DNA from 3 places in the Roseateles sp. P5_E8 genome. Region 1 is predicted to be linked to each of the others. Evidence: predicted binding sites of a transcription regulator. Region 1 holds the regulator's gene; each other region holds the start of a gene.

The links. Region 1 encodes HrcA, which represses chaperone genes, less so after heat shock. Its sites were predicted from a motif close to TTAGCACTCNNNNNNNNNGAGTGCTAA; they were not measured.
Region 2: rpoH (RNA polymerase sigma factor RpoH) is a predicted target of HrcA. The motif match lies at 1,321-1,347, and genes of this name have one in related genera.
Region 3: ACXRVZ_RS04905 (co-chaperone GroES) is a predicted target of HrcA. The motif match lies at 1,438-1,464, and genes of this name have one in related genera.

The regions. Positions count from the first base shown of each region.
Region 1 covers NZ_JBGCUM010000003.1:99,067-109,391, forward strand. Annotated here, with positions in the region: gene ACXRVZ_RS02820 (HlyD family type I secretion periplasmic adaptor subunit) at 1-961, opposite strand, end outside; gene ACXRVZ_RS02825 (hypothetical protein) at 958-1,569, opposite strand; gene ACXRVZ_RS02830 (TolC family protein) at 1,622-3,010, opposite strand; gene ACXRVZ_RS02835 (ATP-binding cassette domain-containing protein) at 3,024-4,742, opposite strand; tRNA gene ACXRVZ_RS02840 (tRNA-Ile) at 4,987-5,063, opposite strand; gene hrcA (heat-inducible transcriptional repressor HrcA) at 5,116-6,123, opposite strand; gene ACXRVZ_RS02850 (NAD kinase) at 6,191-7,057, shown strand; gene recN (DNA repair protein RecN) at 7,072-8,757, shown strand; gene rapZ (RNase adapter RapZ) at 8,754-9,668, shown strand; gene ACXRVZ_RS02865 (hypothetical protein) at 9,691-10,325, opposite strand, start outside.
Region 2 covers NZ_JBGCUM010000021.1:34,809-38,177, forward strand. Annotated here, with positions in the region: gene ACXRVZ_RS14185 (CHASE domain-containing protein) at 1-709, shown strand, start outside; gene ACXRVZ_RS14190 (chemotaxis protein CheW) at 741-1,241, shown strand; gene rpoH (RNA polymerase sigma factor RpoH) at 1,400-2,317, shown strand; gene ACXRVZ_RS14200 (SCO family protein) at 2,363-2,971, opposite strand; gene cyoE (heme o synthase) at 2,968-3,369, opposite strand, start outside.
Region 3 covers NZ_JBGCUM010000006.1:2,795-6,163, reverse strand. Annotated here, with positions in the region: gene ACXRVZ_RS04915 (PIG-L deacetylase family protein) at 1-173, shown strand, start outside; gene ACXRVZ_RS04910 (hypothetical protein) at 239-1,357, shown strand; gene ACXRVZ_RS04905 (co-chaperone GroES) at 1,557-1,847, shown strand; gene groL (chaperonin GroEL) at 1,938-3,369, shown strand, end outside.

The sequences.
Region 1 (10,325 bases):
TGACGACGCCGCCCACCGTGTTGCTGGCCAGCTTGTTGACGATGCCGGCCACGGGCGCCGTCAACACCGTGCGGCGCACGCGGTCGTTCTCGGTCTTGATGTCTTCCTCCAGCCGACGCAGTTCCACGCGCGCGTCGCTCAGCGCGGTGCGGGCCTCGCTGTGGAACTGGGCGACCACCTCGGCCTTGCGGGCGGCCAGCTCGGCGGCGGCGGCGGCCAGGCGCGGCAGCGAGGCCTCGCTCTCGGCGATCTGCGTCGTCAGCCGCTCGACGCGGCCGCGCGCATCGAGCAGTTCGCTCTGCGAGCCGGCGTTGCGGTTGACCATGTTCTGCACCAGGCTCAGCTGGGAGCGCGCCACCTCCAGCTCCGCGCGCAGGCCCTTGCCGCGCGCGGCGGCCTCGGCGGCCTCCTGGCGGCGCTGCGTGGCCTGCTCGTCCAGCACGCGGGTGGTCTGCGCCAGCTTGGCGGTGCGGGCGGCAAAAGACTCCGACTCGGCGCGCACGGCCGGGTCGTTCGCCGCCGCGCCGGCCGGTGGCAGGAAGCGCGGCGCGCCGCTGGCCTCGGCATCCAGGCGTGCCACGCGGGCCGCCATGCCTGTCAGCCGCGCGCTCTTCTCGGCGCGGGATGAATTGGCCTGCAGGTCCGACACGGCGACGAGGGGCTGGCCGGCCGTCACCGTGTCACCCTCGTGCACAAAGACCTTGGACAGGATGCCGCCTTCCAGATGCTGCACCAGCTGCTGCTTGCCCGAGGGCACGATGCGGCCCTGCGTGTGCACGACCAGGTCGACGTTGGCGAGCGCCGTCCACAGCCCCAGCGCGGCGATGACGACCGTCGTCGCATAGATCAGCGCACGCGGGCGGCGCAGGCGGCGGGTCTGGCCGAGCGTGTTGTCGAAGTAGGAGAGCAGCAGGTCCACGGGGACGTCGCGCGTCGCTGCTGCGGTGGCTGCTGTCGTCATGGCTTCTCTCCCAGGCGCACGGCGACGGCCGCCTGCGGCGCGCTGGCATTCATGTCGATGCGCGTGACGATGCGGTCGCCCGCGATGCCCTGGCCCAGCAGCTCGTTGCGAACGGCCATCGCGCGGATGAATGCGGCGCGCTGGTTCTCGCTGAGGTGGATTTCCGGGCCGATGGCGACGACCTCCAGCCGCAAGGTGGGCGATTCGGCCAGGCGCTGCTTCAAGGGCGCGAGCGCGTCGCCCAGCGCCTTGGCGGCGGCGGCATCGACGGTCAGGGCGCCCGGCGCGAAGTCCAATTGCAGATAGTGCTCCGCCGGCTTGACCTTGGCGCTGGCCGCACTCGCGGCGAGCGCGGCCTCGTTGCCGGCCACGGCGATGCGGGTGCGCTGCGGCGCCTTCGTGTCGACGAGGGGTGCACCGGTCACGGGCCGCTCCTTCTCAGCGGCCGGCGCGATGACAACCTGCCGCGCCTTGCCCAGCTCGGCCTGCTGCTCGGCGATCTTGGCCGCCATGCGCTTGGCCAGCATCTGCGCCGAGAAGCTCAGCGCGATCGCCAGCACGACGATGACGAACACCATCGCGATGACCACATTGGTCAGCGCATCCACGAAGCCTGGCCAGAAATCCCCACCGCCGCCTTTGCCGCCGCCTGACATCGGATTACCTCGCGATGACCGTGCGCAGAGCGCCGGTCAAATGGGCAATGCGCCACTCGTTCTGGGCGGCGCTGACGACGACCTGCACGATGTCCAGGCGGCTCTGGTGCAGGCGCTGGTAGGCGTCCAGCACGTCCAGCAGCTGGCGGTTGCCGCCGGTGAGCTGGGCGCGGAAGGCGTCGACGACCTTGCGATTGGCCTCCAGCTCGTCGCGCACGGAGGCGAAGCGCTCGGTCGCCGCGCCGAGGTTGGCGTAGCTGGTCTCCAGGTCCTGCACGACGCGGCGGCGCACGCCCTCGCCGCGCGCCTCCAGCTCGCTGCGGCGCGCCTCGGCGGCCTTCATGCGCGAGTAGTCGGCGCCGCCGTTGAGCAGCGGCAACGTCATGACGACCATGGCCTTGCTGTCGCGCTGCTGGGCCTCGCTGCCGGCGGCGTTGCGGGTCTGCGAGTGCGTCAGCTCCAGCGCCACGCGCGGGAGGAAGGCGGCGCGGTTGCCCTTGCGCTCGGACTCCGCAGCCTGCTGCTCCAGCCGCGACGCCAGGATCTCGGCGTTGGCGCCGTCGGCCTCGGTCAGCGCAGCTTCCGCGTCGCTCGGCAGATAGAGGTCCATGGGCGCATCCAGCGCCAGGCCAAAGGGCGTCACCGACGACAGGCGCTGGAAGTTGCGCAGCGCCGCCGCCAGCGCCGCGCGCGAGTCGGCCAGGCCGGAGCGCACGTTGGCCACGCGCGCCGTGATGCGTTCGCGCTCCGCCGGGCTGGCGCCACCGGCGGCCACGCGGTCGCTGATGTAGCGCAGCAGCTCGTTCAACTCCTTCTCGTAGCCCTGGCCCAGCTCCACGCCGACGCGCTGCTGCAGCACGGCGAACCATGCGCTGCCGGTGTCCAGCAGCGTCTGCGACTCGACGCCGGCCTGCTGGATCTCAGCCGAGGCAGCCAGCAGCTCCTGGCGCGTCCATTCGTGGCGCGCGCTCTCGTCCACCAGCGCCTGGCTGAGCACGGCGGAGTTGTCGCTGCGCAGCAGGTTGTCCTTGCGGTCCGGCGTTTCCAGGTGGCCACGGCCGACGGAGAAGCGCGTTTCCAACTTGGGCAGCAGCGCACCGCGCGCGGCCTTGCGGGTGTAGTCGAAGCTCAGCGCCCGGTAGCGCGCGGCGGCCACTTCGGGGCTGTTCTGCCAAGCCAGCTGCAACGCATCGCCGAGCGACAGCGCCGGGCCGGTGCCGGTCAGCGGCAGCACGGGCGGCATGCCGAGCAGCAGTTGCAGGCTGGCGACGCGAGGCTTGGCCGTTTCAACGGCCGAGGCCGCCGCAGCGGGCGGCTCGGCTTGAGCGGCGGCCCAGGTTGGCGCCAGGCAGAGCAGCAGCAGGCTGCTCAGGCGACGCGGGGAGAAAGACATTTGACGCATTCCTTCAGGCAGACGTCGCGCGCGGCGCGGGCGTCCGCGGTGTCACCGAGCCGGGCGCCAGCAGCCGCTGCGGCGGCGCGTCGGCCACCAGGCGCCCACGCTCCAGCACCAGCACGCGGTCGCAGATCTGGATCAGCTCGGCACTGTGCGTAGCGACGACGACGCAGCGCCCGTCGCGCCAGCTGGGCAGCGCCGCGAGAAAACCTTCCTGGGCCTGGCGGTCCAGGCCCAGCGTGGGCTCGTCCAGCAGCACCAGGTCGGACATCTGGTGCAGCACGCGCGCCAGGGCCAGCATCTGCCGCTGGCCGCCCGACAGCCCGGCGCCGTTGGAGCCCAGCTCGGTGTTCAGGCCCAGCTCGCCACGGTCCAGCTGCGGACCCAGGCCGGCGACGCGCAGCGTGCGCAGCAGCTCGGCCTCGCGGCTGCCGCCCTCACCGGGCGCCACCACGTCCTGCAACGCGCCGGCCAGGAAGCCCGGCTCCTGCGGCTTGTAGGCCACGGCACCGGCCAGCCAGCGGCGGGTCAGGTCGTCCTGCACGACGCGACCGCCGAGCGCGTACTGCCCCGAGGTCGGCACGACATGGCCTGCCAGCAGCTTCAACAACGTCGACTTGCCGGCACCCGAGCTGCCCACCACGGCAACCAGCTCGCCCGGCTTCAACGTCACGTTCAGGTCGGCCAGCACGGGCGGCCGGTCCGGGTAGGCAAAGCCGACGCCGCCCAGGCGCACGCCTTCGGCCGCTGCAACCCCGAGCGGGCCACCCAGCTCGCGGTCGGGCAGCGTCGCCGCGTCCAGCGCCACGGTCTGGCCCATGTCGCGCAGCGCGCGCATGAATTCCTGCCAGCGCAGCACCACCGGCGCAAACAGGCAGATCGAGCTGACCAGGCGGCCGCCCAGCATCGTCGTGGAGATGAGCCCGCCGACGCTGAGCGCCTGGGCTTCGATGCGGTAGACGCCGGCCACCAGCGTCAGCACCGTGCAGGCCGACATGCCCACCGGCAGCAACTGCTGGCTGACCTGCTGCCACACGCGCGCCCGCGCCGCCGCCCGCGCCGAGATGGCCGAGGGCTCGCGCAGGCCGCCCTCGGCCACGCGCGCGGCGGCGACGGACATGAGGCTTTCGCGCGCCATCAGCACATCCACCAGCCACGACAGTTTGGTGCCCGACGCCTGCGTCGCCACCCGCGAACGGCGCGCGGCGGCGGCCTGCAGCACGCCGCCCGTCAGCAACAGCAGCGCGCCAAAGCCAAGCGGAATCAGCACCAGCGGGCCGGCGATGACGGCCAGCACGATGGCGAAGATCAGTGCAAACGGCACGTCGGCCAGCGGCAGCAGGAACTGGGCGGACAGCACGTCCCGTGTGGAGCCCAGCTCGCGGTAGCGCGCCAGCAGCGTGCCCACCGCCAGCGGCTTGGAGGCCGGCGCGGCCAGCACGCCGCGCAGCAGGCGCTCGTCCAGATGCATGTCCCAACGCGCGCCGGCATGCTCCACCAGCATCACGCGGGAGAAGCGCAGCACCAGCTCCAGCGCGAACAGCAGCACCATGCCCAGCGCCAGCGCCCACAGCGTCTCGTGCAACTCGTTGCCGACGGCCTTGTCGTAGACCAGCATCGAGAACAGCGGCAGCGTCAACACGAAAGCGTTGACCAGCAGGCTCGCCAGCCCTAAATCCAGCAGGTGCCGACGGTTCGCGCGGAGAAACAGGAGGATCGATTCACGCATGCGTCGGTAGCGACTCGTACCTCACGCTGGCGAAAGATGGACCAGGCGGGATGGAAGGAAAGGGGCCAATCGGATAACCAATAAATGATAGCCACCGATAAAAGCTCACCATCAACGGGAATACCAGTCAAAACCCTTGCAGTTGCCAACTTGTAGGAGGGCTGGGCGGCTGTTACGCCTGCGCAAAACTGGCTTTCGCGCTGCAGCCTGCGTCGCGCAGGCTGTAAATACCAAACGGGGAGTTTGGTAGGCCGTGTTGGACTTGAACCAACGACCAAAGGATTATGAGTCCTCTGCTCTGACCAACTGAGCTAACGGCCCCTGGGAAATCTCCCGGAAGGCGCGGATTCTAGTGGTCGTCTGAGCGGCGTAATCAGCGTTGCGAGAGCGCCTGCCCCACCATGCGCGACGTGATGTCGACGATCTGGATCATGCGGTCGTAGGCCATGCGCGTGGGGCCGATGACGCCAAGCGTGCCGACGACCTGACCGTCCACCTCGTAGGGCGCCGACACGATGGACAGCTCCTCGTAGGGCACGACCTTGCTCTCGCCGCCGATGTAGATGCGCACGCCCTCAGCGCGGCTGGACGTGTCCAGCAGGCGCATCAGCTGCGTCTTCTGCTCGAAGAGGTCGAAGAGGCGGCGCAGGCTGCCCATGTCGTGGCTGAAGTCCTGCACGGTCAGCAGGTTGCGTTCGCCGGAGACGACGACCTGTTCGTCCTGCTGCTCCATGGCCTCGGTACCGACCTTCACCGCCGCGCTCATCAACTGGGCGATCTCACCGCGCAGTTCGTCCACCTCGCTGCGCAGGCGTTCGCGCACGCCCTCCAGCGTCAGGCCCGCGTAGCCGGCGTTCAGGCGGTTGCTGGCCTCGGCCAGTTCGCCCTGGCTGAGGTCCTGAGCCGTGAAGATGACGCGGTTCTGCACGTCGCCGTCCGGCGAGACGAGGATGACGAGGACGCGGCGTTCGCCCAGGCGCAGGAACTCGATGTGATGAAAGACGCTGGGCTTCCTGGGTGAAGTGACTACCCCGACGAAGCTGGACAGGTTGGACAGCATCTGCGCCGCGCTGGCGATGACGCGCTGCGGCTGATCGGGCTGCAAGCGGGTCGTCTCCACGCCGATGAGGGCGGGTTGAGCCGTCAGCATCGTGTCGACGAAAAGGCGATAGCCACGCGGCGTCGGGATGCGACCGGCGCTGGTGTGCGGGCTGGCGATGAGGCCGAGTTCTTCCAGGTCGGCCATCACATTGCGGATGGTCGCCGCGCTGAGTTCCAGGCCCGAGGCCTTGGACAGCGTGCGCGAACCGACGGGCTGCCCGTCCGCGATATAGCGTTCGACCAGGGTTTTCAGCAGGGATTTGGAGCGCTCGTCGAGCATCTGTGCATTCTATGGACACCCCCTTTCCTCGATGGAGAGGCGATACCCCTGTGGTGTAATTTGCCGCATGGCCGAGCGCTTCAGACATGTCGCCATCGTGGGCAAGCATCAGGCGCCGGGCATCAGGCCGGTGCTGGAGGAAATTGCCCATTTTTTGTGCAGCCAAGGGCTCGACGTGTCGCTCGAAGCCGAGACGGCGCTCAACACCGGGCTGACCGACTACGACGCCCTCTCCCACGACGAACTCGGCAAGGCCTGCGACCTGGCCGTCGTCATCGGCGGCGACGGCACCATGCTGGGTTTCGCCCGCGAGATGGCGCGGTATGGCGTGCCGCTGCTGGGCATCAACCAGGGCCGGCTGGGCTTCATCACCGACATCCCCATCGAACGCTGGCGCGAATCGCTGGCGCCCGTGCTGGCCGGCGACTACGAGGTGGAATCGCGCGCGATGCTGGAAGGCGCCGTGCTGCGCGATGGCGAATCCATCTTCTCGGGCCTGGCGCTCAACGACGTTGTCGTCAGCCGCGGCGGCACGGCGGGCATGGTGGAGCTGAAGGTCTCGGTGGGCGATCAGTTCGTCGCCAACATGCGCGCCGACGGCCTCATCGTCGCCTCGCCCACCGGCTCCACGGCGTACGCGCTGTCGGCCGGCGGCCCCCTCATGCACCCCAGCATCGCCGGCTGGCTGCTGGTGCCGATTGCGCCGCACACGCTGTCCAACCGGCCCATCGTGCTGCCCGACCTGGGCGAGGTCAGCCTGGAAATCCTGGCCGGGCGCGACGCGTCGGTGAACTTTGACATGCAAAGCCTGGCCAGCCTGCTGCACGGCGACACCATCACCGTGCGGCGCAGCCAGCATCAGGTCCGCTTCCTGCACCCCAAGGGCTGGAGCTATTACGCGACGCTGCGTCGCAAACTCCGCTGGTACTTGTAGGCCAAATCCAAAACATGCTGCGGCACCTGTCCCTCAAAGACTTCGTCATCGTCCCGGTCCTCGAGCTTGATTTCGAGCCCGGCTTTGCCGTGCTGACCGGCGAGACCGGCGCGGGCAAGTCCATCCTCATCGACGCATTGCAGCTGGCCCTGGGCGGCCGGGGCGAGGCCGGCGTCGTGCGCGAGGGCGCGGCCAAGGCGGAGATCACGGCCGAGTTCGACACGCCGGCGCATCTGCGCGGCTGGCTGGATGACGCCGGCTTCGATGCCGACGACACGCTGCTGCTGCGCCGCGTCATCGACGCCGCCGGCAAGAGTCGCGCCTGGATCAACGGCGGCGCTGCCACACTGACGCAGTTGCGCGAGCTGGCCGACCATCTGCTCGACATCCACGGGCAGCATGCCTGGCAAGGCCTGACCCGCCCGGCCGCCGTGCGCGAGCTGCTGGACGGCTTTGCCGGCCTGGACACCGCGCCGCTGGCTCGCGCCTACGCCGCCTGGAAGCAGGCCGCCGAGTCACTGCAGAAGGCGCAGAGCCTGCAGGCCGACGCCCAGCGCGAACGCGAGCGCCTGGCCTGGCAGATCGGCGAGTTGGACAGCCTGGCGCCGGCCGAGGGCGAGTGGGACGAGCTGAACGCCGAGCACCAGCGCCTGTCCCACGGGCAGTCGTTGCTCGACGCGGCACGCTCGGCGCTGGACGCGCTGGACGACGCCGAACCCAGCGCCCAGTCCCTGGCCAGCGGCGCGCTGGACCAGTTGGAGCGCGTGCTCGACCACGACGCCCGCCTGCTGCCCGCCGTGCAGGCGCTGCGCGACGTGCAGGCCCAGCTGCAGGACGCCAGCCACACGTTGGCCGGCTATCTGCACAAGACCGACCTGGACCCCACCCGCCTGGGTGAGCTGGACGAGCGCGTCTCCGCCTGGATGACGCTGGCGCGCCGCTACCGCCGCCAGCCGCAGGAGCTGCCCGCGCTGCTCGCCCAGTGGCGCGACGAGCTGGCCGCGCTGAACGCCGCCAGCGATCCCGCCCAGCTGGAAGCCGCCCTGGCCAGCGCCCGCAAGGCCTTCGATGCCGAGGCCCAGGCCGCCAGCCGCGCCCGCAAAAAGGCCGCGCCCCAGCTCGCGTCGGCCGTCACCGCAGCGATGCAGCAGCTCGGCATGGCCGGCGGCCAGTTCGACGTCACGCTGCTGCCGGCTGCGGAGCCGCAGAGCTATGGCGCCGAGTCCGCCGAGTTTCTGGTCGCCGGCCACGCCGGCAGCACGCCGCGGCCGCTGGCCAAGGTGGCGTCGGGCGGCGAGCTGTCGCGCATCGCCTTGGCGATCTCGGTGACCGCCAGCCAGGCGAGCGATGGCAACGCACCGGGCACGCTGATCTTTGACGAGATCGACGTCGGCATCGGCGGCGCCGTGGCCGAGACCGTGGGCCGGCTGATGAAGCAGCTGGGCCGGGAACGCCAGGTTCTGGCCGTGACCCACCTGCCCCAGGTGGCCGCCTGCGCCGACCGTCATCTTGTCGTCGCCAAGAGCCTGCAGGATGGCGCCACCGCCAGCCGCGTCACGCCGGTGGCCGGCGAAGCCCGCGTCGCCGAGATCGCCCGCATGCTGGGCGGCGAGCGGCTGTCGTCCACCAGCCTCGCCCATGCGCAGGAGATGCTGGCGGCCTCCACCTCTGCAACCAAGGCAAAGAAGGCCAGATCATGAGCCTGGAACACGAGCTGCAAGGCGACGTCGTGCTGCTGACCGGCATGTCCGGCGGCGGCAAATCCGTCGCCATGCATGCGCTGGAGGACGCCGGCTATTTCTGCGTCGACAACCTGCCGGCCGAACTGCTGCTGGACTTCCTGAAGCTTGAGCAACAGCGCGGCGAGCGCCGTGTCGCCATCGCCGTGGACGTGCGCTCGGCGGGCTCGCTGCCGCTGATGCTGCCGCTGCTGAAGGAGTTGCGCGCCAGCGGCGTGCAGGTGCGCTCCATCTTCCTGGACGCCAGCGACGAGGCGCTGATGCGCCGCTTCTCCGAGACGCGCCGCCCTCACCCGCTGCGCCAGGGCCGCGACACCGGTTTCGGCTCGCTGGACGGTGCCGCCGAAGACAGCCACCGCCTGCTGCTCGACGCCATCCAGCTGGAGCGCGAACTGATGAGCGGCCTGAAGGCCGAGTCCACCGTCATCGACACCAGCCAGCTGCGCCCCGCCCAGCTGCGCGCCTGGCTGGGCGATCTTGTGGGTCCCAATGCCAGCACCAAACTGACCCTGGTGTTCGAGAGCTTTGCCTTCAAGCGCGGCGTGCCCAGCGACGCGGATTTCGTCTTCGACGTGCGCGTGCTGCCCAACCCTTACTACGACCGCGAGCTGCGGCCGCTGACGGGGCGCGACGCGCCGGTGGCGGCTTATCTGGCGGCCCAGCCCGAGGTGGGTTTGATGATGGGCCAGATCGCCGGCTTCCTGTCGCGCTGGCTACCCAACTTCGCGGCCGACCAGCGCAGCTACCTCACCATCGCCATCGGCTGCACGGGCGGCCAGCACCGCTCGGTCTATCTGGTGGAGATGCTGGCTCGGCAGTTCAGCCATCACGGCCACGTGCTCAAACGGCACCGTGAGTTGGACGCTCGCTGAGCCAAGCCGATTGGGGCTGAGGTCAGCCCCGATAGGCTGATGGAGGTTTCGTCCAATACGCCAGATTGGCCTCGATGTCAGCCGCCGCCTCGGGGTCCAGGTTGGGGTTGTTCAGGTGCAGCACACGGCGCTTGCGAAACGCGGCCCGCGCGACCGACGGCCCGTGGTGGCGCCACAGGTGCGCGTCAAAGCTGCCATCCGCCTTCATCTCCAGCAAGCCCTTTTCGACACGCGCCGCCAGCGCCGACTGGCTGGGCGCAAAGTAGTAATGGTAGGGATAGGGGTAGACCAGCAGCAGGTTGGGGTCGACCGCCAGCTGCGGCATCTGCACGCGGTGCGCCTCGAACTCGCCGAACACCTCGCCGACACCGCGCGGGAACAGGTCGAAACGGCCGGCAAGCAGCATGCGGAACAGGTTCTCGTAGCCGGACACGGTGTAGACCTTCAGGCCGCTGGCCTGAAAGACGTCGACGTCCGGCCAGGCCAGGCCCTGGCCGATGGTGAAGCGCCGCAACCCCTCCAGGTCGGTGACCTTGGCAAGGTCGGGCAGCCGCTGCTGGCTGACCAGGGACACGCGCATGCCCAGCAGGCCGCGCCGGGCATCGAAGAGCACGGGCTGCGCACGCGTCCTGCGCTGCGCGGACGGGGTCGCCCAGG
Region 2 (3,369 bases), on a different contig from region 1:
CTCCAGCCCTGCGCCGGGCTGGGTGGAGGTGGCGGTGCGCGACACGGGCCTGGGCCTGAGCGACGAGCAGCGCGCCGCGCTCTTCCAGCCCTTCAACCGCCTGGGCCGCGAGCGCAGCGGCCTGCCCGGGACCGGCATCGGCCTGGTCATCAGCCAGCGCCTGGCCGAGATGATGGGCGGCAGCCTGCGCGCCGAAGCCCTGGATCGCGCTGAGGGCCCCGGCGCCTGCTTCGTTCTGAGGCTGCCCGCCGCGAGCGCGCAGACGCCGGCCATCGCGGAAGCCACTCAGGCCGAACCCGCGCCCCCCCAGGCCGGCCCGCACCGGCGTGTGCTCTACGTCGAGGACAACCCGCTGAACGCCGAGGTCATGCGCGGCATCCTGGAGCAGCGCCCTGGCCTGGAACTGGAGGTGGCGCCGACGGTTGAGGCCGGCCTGCGCGCCCTGCACGAGCGCCCGCCGGCCCTGCTGCTGCTGGACTGGCAGCTCCCCGACGGCGACGGCCTGACGCTGCTGAAGCGGCTGCGCGAGCTGGGCAGCACGCCGCCGCCCGTCGTCGTCGTGTCGGCCAATGCCCAGCCCGAGCAGATCGCGCTGGCGCAGGCCGCCGGCGCCGGGCACTACCTCACCAAGCCGCTGGACGTGCGCGAGCTGCTGGCCCTCGTCGATGAATTGTTGGCACCGGTCACTCCCCCGGAGCGTGCAGAATGAGGCGCTGGTCACTCCCTACGCGCAGTCAACAATGAGCTCCACCGACCTCGTCCCCAGTACCGGCGCTCAGGCCTTGCAGGCTCAGTCCCGCAGCGACGGCCGCCAGTTCCTGACCTTCCGCATCAGCGAGGAGYAATACGGCATCGACATCCTGCGCGTGCAGGAGATCCGCTCCTATGAAGCGCCCACTCGCGTGGCCAACGCGCCGGCCTTCATCAAGGGCGTCGTCAACCTGCGCGGCGTCATCGTGCCCATCCTGGACCTGCGCATCCGCCTCGGCCAAGCCAGCGAATACAACGCCTTCACCGTCGTCATCGTGCTGAACGTGGGCGGCCGCGTCGTCGGCATCGTCGTCGACTCGGTCTCGGACGTGCTGGCGCTGACCGCCGACGAGATCAAGCCCCGCCCCGAGGTGCCAGCCGCGCTGGACGCCCGTTTCATCACCGGCCTGGGCAAGCTCGGCGAGCGCATGCTCATCCTGCTGGACATCGACGCCATGATCAAAAGCCCGGATCTGGGCCTGGTGGATTGAATTCAGCCGCCGGCAAGTTAGCGTTCGCCAACTGTTTCATCCGCAGAAATACTGCGTTGCATAACCAGGTGCGCCGGTCTTAGCACTCTCCAAGGTGGAGTGCTAATATCCACTTCACCGCCGCATCCCACGCGGCGGTTTAGCTAGGAATCAAGACGATGTCTGCTTCTTCCGCCATTGCCGTTCGCAGCCCCTGGGCCATGGTGCCCTCGCTGGGCAATCTGGACGCGTACATCTCCGCCGTCAACCGCCTGCCGCTGCTGACCGCGGAGGAAGAATCCTCCGCCGCGCGCAGCCTGCGCGACAAGGGCGATGTGGAAGCCGCCGGCCGCATGGTGCTGTCGCATCTGCGCCTGGTCGTGTCCATCTCGCGCCAGTACGTCGGCTACGGCCTGCCCCAGGGCGACCTGATCCAGGAAGGCAACGTCGGCCTGATGAAGGCCGTCAAGCGCTTTGACCCCGACCAGGGCGTGCGCCTGGTGAGCTACGCCATGCACTGGATCAAGGCCGAGATGCATGAGTACATCCTGAAGAACTGGCGCATGGTCAAGGTCGCCACGACCAAGGCCCAGCGCAAGCTGTTCTTCAACCTGCGCTCGATGAAGCACTCGATGAAGGCGGATCAGGCCGATGGCCAGACCCACCGCAACACGCTGAGCGAGGCCGAGATTGCGCACGTCGCCAGCACGCTGAACGTCAAGCGCGAGGAAGTGCTGGAGATGCAGACGCGCATGTCCGGCGGCGACGTGGCGCTGGAGCCGCTGACCGACGACGAAGGCGAGAGCTTCGCGCCCATCGCCTACCTGGCCGACGACAGCCATGAGCCCACCCGCGTCATCGAGGCCCGCTCGCGTGACGAGCTGGCCGGCAACGGCATCCACCGCGCGCTGGACGTGCTGGACCCGCGCAGCCGTCGCATCGTCGAGGAGCGCTGGCTGAAGGTGAACGACGATTCGTCCGGCGGCATGACGCTGCACGAGCTGGCCGCCGAATACGGCGTGTCCGCCGAGCGCATCCGCCAGATCGAGGTGGCGGCGATGAAGAAGATGAAGAAGGCGCTGACCGAAGCGGCCTGAGCTTCTTCTGCGCCTGACAAGCAAAGGCCCCTTTCGGGGCCTTAGTCATTTCCTGGCCTGGGCTTCGGCCAGCAGCAGCTTGATGTCGTCAGCCAGCGGCTGGGCGCCGGCACCGTAGCGGACATAGACGCGCACGCGGCCCTCGGTGTCGAGGATGAAGCTCGCCGCAGTGTGGTCCATCGTGTAGGTCTCCGGCGTCTTGCCCGGCACCTTGGCGTAGAAGACCTTGAACTCCTTGGCGGCCGCCTTGGTCTGCTCCTCGCTGCCGCGCAGGCCAACGAAGCTGGGATCGAAACTGCCGAGGTAGGCCTTCAGCAGCGCCGCCGTGTCGCGCTCCGGATCGACGGTGACGAAGATGCCCTGCACCTTGTCGCCGTCGGCACCCAGGGACTTCTTGACCTCGGCGACTTCCATCATCGTCGTCGGGCAGACGTCGGGGCATTGCGTGTAGCCAAAGAAGATCACCAGCACCTTGCCCTTGAAGTCGGCCAGCGAGCGGGCGCGGCCGTCCTGGTCGGTCAGGTTGAGCTGCCTGGCGTACTCGGCGCCGGTCAGGTCGATACCTTTGAAGGCGGGTTGGTCGGAGGCAGCCTTCTGGCAGCCGGCCAGGGTCAGGGCGACCAGCAGGGAAAGGGCGAGGCGGCGGGTGCTCATGCGATGTAGTGGTCGATCAAGAGGGCCGCAAACAGCAGCGACAGATGCCAGATGGAGAACCAGAAGGTCCGCCGCGCGAGCATCTCCGAATACGAGCGCCAGAGCCGGAAGGCATAGCCGCAGAAGCCCAGGCCCAGCAGCACCGCGCTGACGAGGTAGAACCAGCCGCTCATGCCGGTCAGGAAGGGCAGCAGCGTGGCAGCGAACAGCACCCAGGTGTAGAGCAGGATCTGCAGGCGGGTGTAGTCGTTGCCATGCGTGACGGGCAGCATCGGCAGGCCGGCGCGGGCGTAGTCCTCGGCGCGGTAGAGGGCCAGCGCCCAGAAGTGCGGCGGCGTCCACAGGAAGATGATGAGGCAGAGCAGCCAAGGCTCGGGGCCCAGGTCGCCGCGCAATGC
Region 3 (3,369 bases), on a different contig from region 1:
GGGCGCCTTGGCGCTGGCGGCCCGCGCAGCTGGCGCAGCTGCTGAGGGCGCGACGCAGCTGGCGCGGTTTCAGCGCGAACAAGGCGACTGTGCTGCGGCACTACAGGTCCCAGATGCCACTGCTTTTTCGCAGCAGACCTTACTTCCCGGAACTCGTGCTGGGGCCCCTTTGAGCCGTCTCATCCAACTACGATCTGCGTATCGTTTCACTCCCCAGGCAGTCATGCGCGGCACACTGATGACGGGCCTTCGCGGCCTTGCGCTGACCGCCTCGCTGCTGCTCGCAGCCTGCGGCGGGGGCGGTGGTGGCGCGGCAGACAGCCCACCGCCCGTGCCACCCGTGGTGGCGTTGCCCGGCGTGCTGTCCATCACCACCAATCCGCAGCTCGTGCCCACGCCGCCGACAACGACGGCTCTTGCTGCGGCCCTGGCCAGCGCGATGGACCTCGCGTACAGCACCGGCGCCCGGGGCCAGCAGATCAATTTCAGCTGGGGTGCGCTGGAGCCCAGCGCCGGCAACTATGACGCCGCCAAGCTCGCCGAGATCGGCAGCGCGCTGGATCGCGCGGCACGCCTGTCCCTGGTCCAGTACGTCGGGCTGCAACCCATCAACACGCTCTACCGCGACCTGCCCGCTGACCTCGTCGGCCGCGCCTTCGACGACCCGGTCGTCAAGCAACGGTTTCGCGCACTGCTGGACCGCGTTGTCGGCCTGAACGTCGGGCGCATCCAGTACCTGGCGCTTGGCAACGAGGTCGATATCTACCTGGCCGCGCATCCCGCCGAACTGGCCGCCTACACCGCCTTCTTCAGGGACGCGGCCAGCTACGCCCGCACGCTGGACGCGCGCCTCAAGGTGGGCGTCACCGGCACCGCCGATGGCGTGCTGGGGGCCAACGCCGACCTGCTGGCCGGGCTGAACAACGCCGGCGCCGACGTGGTGATGCTCACCTACTACCCCATACGTTTCGACGCCAACGGCACGATCACGGTGCGCGATCCGGCGGGTGTCGGCGCCGAGGTGCGCCGCCTGCTGACCTTCGCCGGCACCCGGCCGCTGGTCTTCCAGGAGGCGGGGTTTCCGTCATCGAGCCTCAACCTCAGCTCGCAGGCCATGCAGGCCGCCTTCTTCCGCGAACTTGCCGCCGCCTGGCGGGCGGCCGACGGTCGCATCCCTTATCTGAACGTCTTCCTGCTCCACGACTTCACCACGCAAACCTGCGCCGACCTCGCCGTGCACTACCAGTTCAGCGACTCCGCCAGCTTCCGCGCCTATCTCTGCTCGCTGGGCCTGCGCCAGTCGGACGGGCAGGCCAAGTCTGCCTGGCAGGCGCTGCTGGACGGGCTGAAGACCTGAGCCCGGCCACCGGCGGGCAGGCGAACTGAAGCCCGCCACCCCCTTGAAACGCCATCTTGCGTCCCTATAATGCAAGGCTGCTAGCACTCTAAGCATTCGAGTGCTAACGAAATCGGGTCGAACCTTCGGCCCTGTTTTTTTGGCGGCTGCCGCGTCAAGGCGCGGCGACCGCCTCAGTCCCACCTCTGAAGGAGACCCCATGAAGCTGCGCCCCCTGCACGATCGCGTGATCGTTMRSCGCCTGGAACAGGAAACCAAGACCGCCTCCGGCATCTTCATCCCTGACAACGCCGCYGAGAAGCCCGACCAGGGCGAAGTCCTGGCCGTCGGCCCGGGCAAGCGCAACGACAAGGGCGATTTCATCACCCTGAACGTCGCCGTCGGCGACCGCGTCCTGTTCGGCAAGTACTCGGGCCAGACCGTCAAGGTCGACGGCGACGAGCTGCTGGTCATGCGCGAGGAAGACCTCTTCGCCATCGTCCAGAAGTGATGGCCTGAGGGCGATAGCGCGATGCGCCGCCCTCGTCAAAACAGCGTCGAGAAATTGACTCTGACCCCAATTTAGATTCGGAGAATTCAAATGGCAGCAAAAGACGTGATCTTTGGCGGCGAAGCCCGCGCTCGCATGGTTGAAGGCGTGAACATCCTGGCCAATGCGGTCAAGGTGACGCTCGGCCCCAAGGGCCGCAACGTGGTGCTCGAGCGCTCGTTCGGCGCCCCCACCGTGACCAAGGACGGTGTGTCCGTGGCCAAGGAAATCGAGCTGAAGGACAAGCTCCAGAACATGGGCGCGCAGATGGTCAAGGAAGTCGCTTCCAAGACGTCTGACAACGCCGGTGACGGCACCACCACCGCCACGGTCCTGGCGCAAGCCATCGTCCGCGAAGGCATGAAGTACGTGGCCGCSGGCATGAACCCGATGGACCTGAAGCGCGGCATCGACAAGGCGGTCACTGCCCTGGTCGCCGAGCTGAAGAAGGCCTCCAAGGCCACCACCACTTCCAAGGAAATCGCTCAAGTCGGCACGATCTCGGCCAACAGCGACGTGGAAGTGGGCCGCATCATTGCCGAGGCAATGGACAAGGTTGGCAAGGAAGGCGTCATCACCGTTGAAGACGGCAAGAGCCTGGACAGCGAACTCGAMGTCGTCGAAGGCATGCAGTTCGACCGCGGCTACCTGTCGCCCTACTTCATCAACAACCCGGAAAAGCAAGCCGCGCTGTTGGACAACCCGTTCGTGCTGCTGTACGACAAGAAGATCAGCAACATCCGCGATCTGCTGCCGACGCTGGAGCAAGTCGCCAAGTCGGGCCGCCCGCTGCTGATCATCTCGGAAGACGTGGACGGCGAAGCGCTGGCCACGCTGGTGGTCAACACCATCCGCGGCATCCTGAAGGTCGTCGCCGTCAAGGCGCCTGGCTTCGGTGACCGTCGCAAGGCCATGCTGGAAGACATCGCCATCCTGACCGGTGGCAAGGTCATCGCCGAAGAAGTCGGCCTGACGCTCGAGAAGGTCACGCTGGCTGATCTGGGCCAGGCCAAGCGCGTTGAAGTGGGCAAGGAAAACACCACCATCATCGACGGCGCCGGCGCTGCCGCTGACATCGAAGCCCGCGTCAAGCAAGTGCGCATCCAGATCGAGGAAGCCACCAGCGACTACGACCGCGAGAAGCTGCAAGAGCGCGTGGCCAAGCTGGCCGGCGGTGTTGCCGTCATCAAGGTCGGTGCAGCCACCGAAGTCGAGATGAAGGAAAAGAAGGCCCGCGTCGAAGACGCGCTGCACGCCACGCGCGCAGCCGTTGAAGAAGGCATCGTGGCTGGTGGCGGCGTCGCGCTGCTGCGCGCCAAGCAAGCTGCTGGCGCCATCAAGGGCGACAACGCCGACCAAGACGCTGGCATCAAGCTGGTGCTCAAGGCCATCGAAGCGCCCCTGCGCGAGATCGTCTACAACGCCGGTGGCGAAGCCTCCGTCGTCGTGGCCGCCGTGCTGGCCGGTTCGGGCAACTACGGCT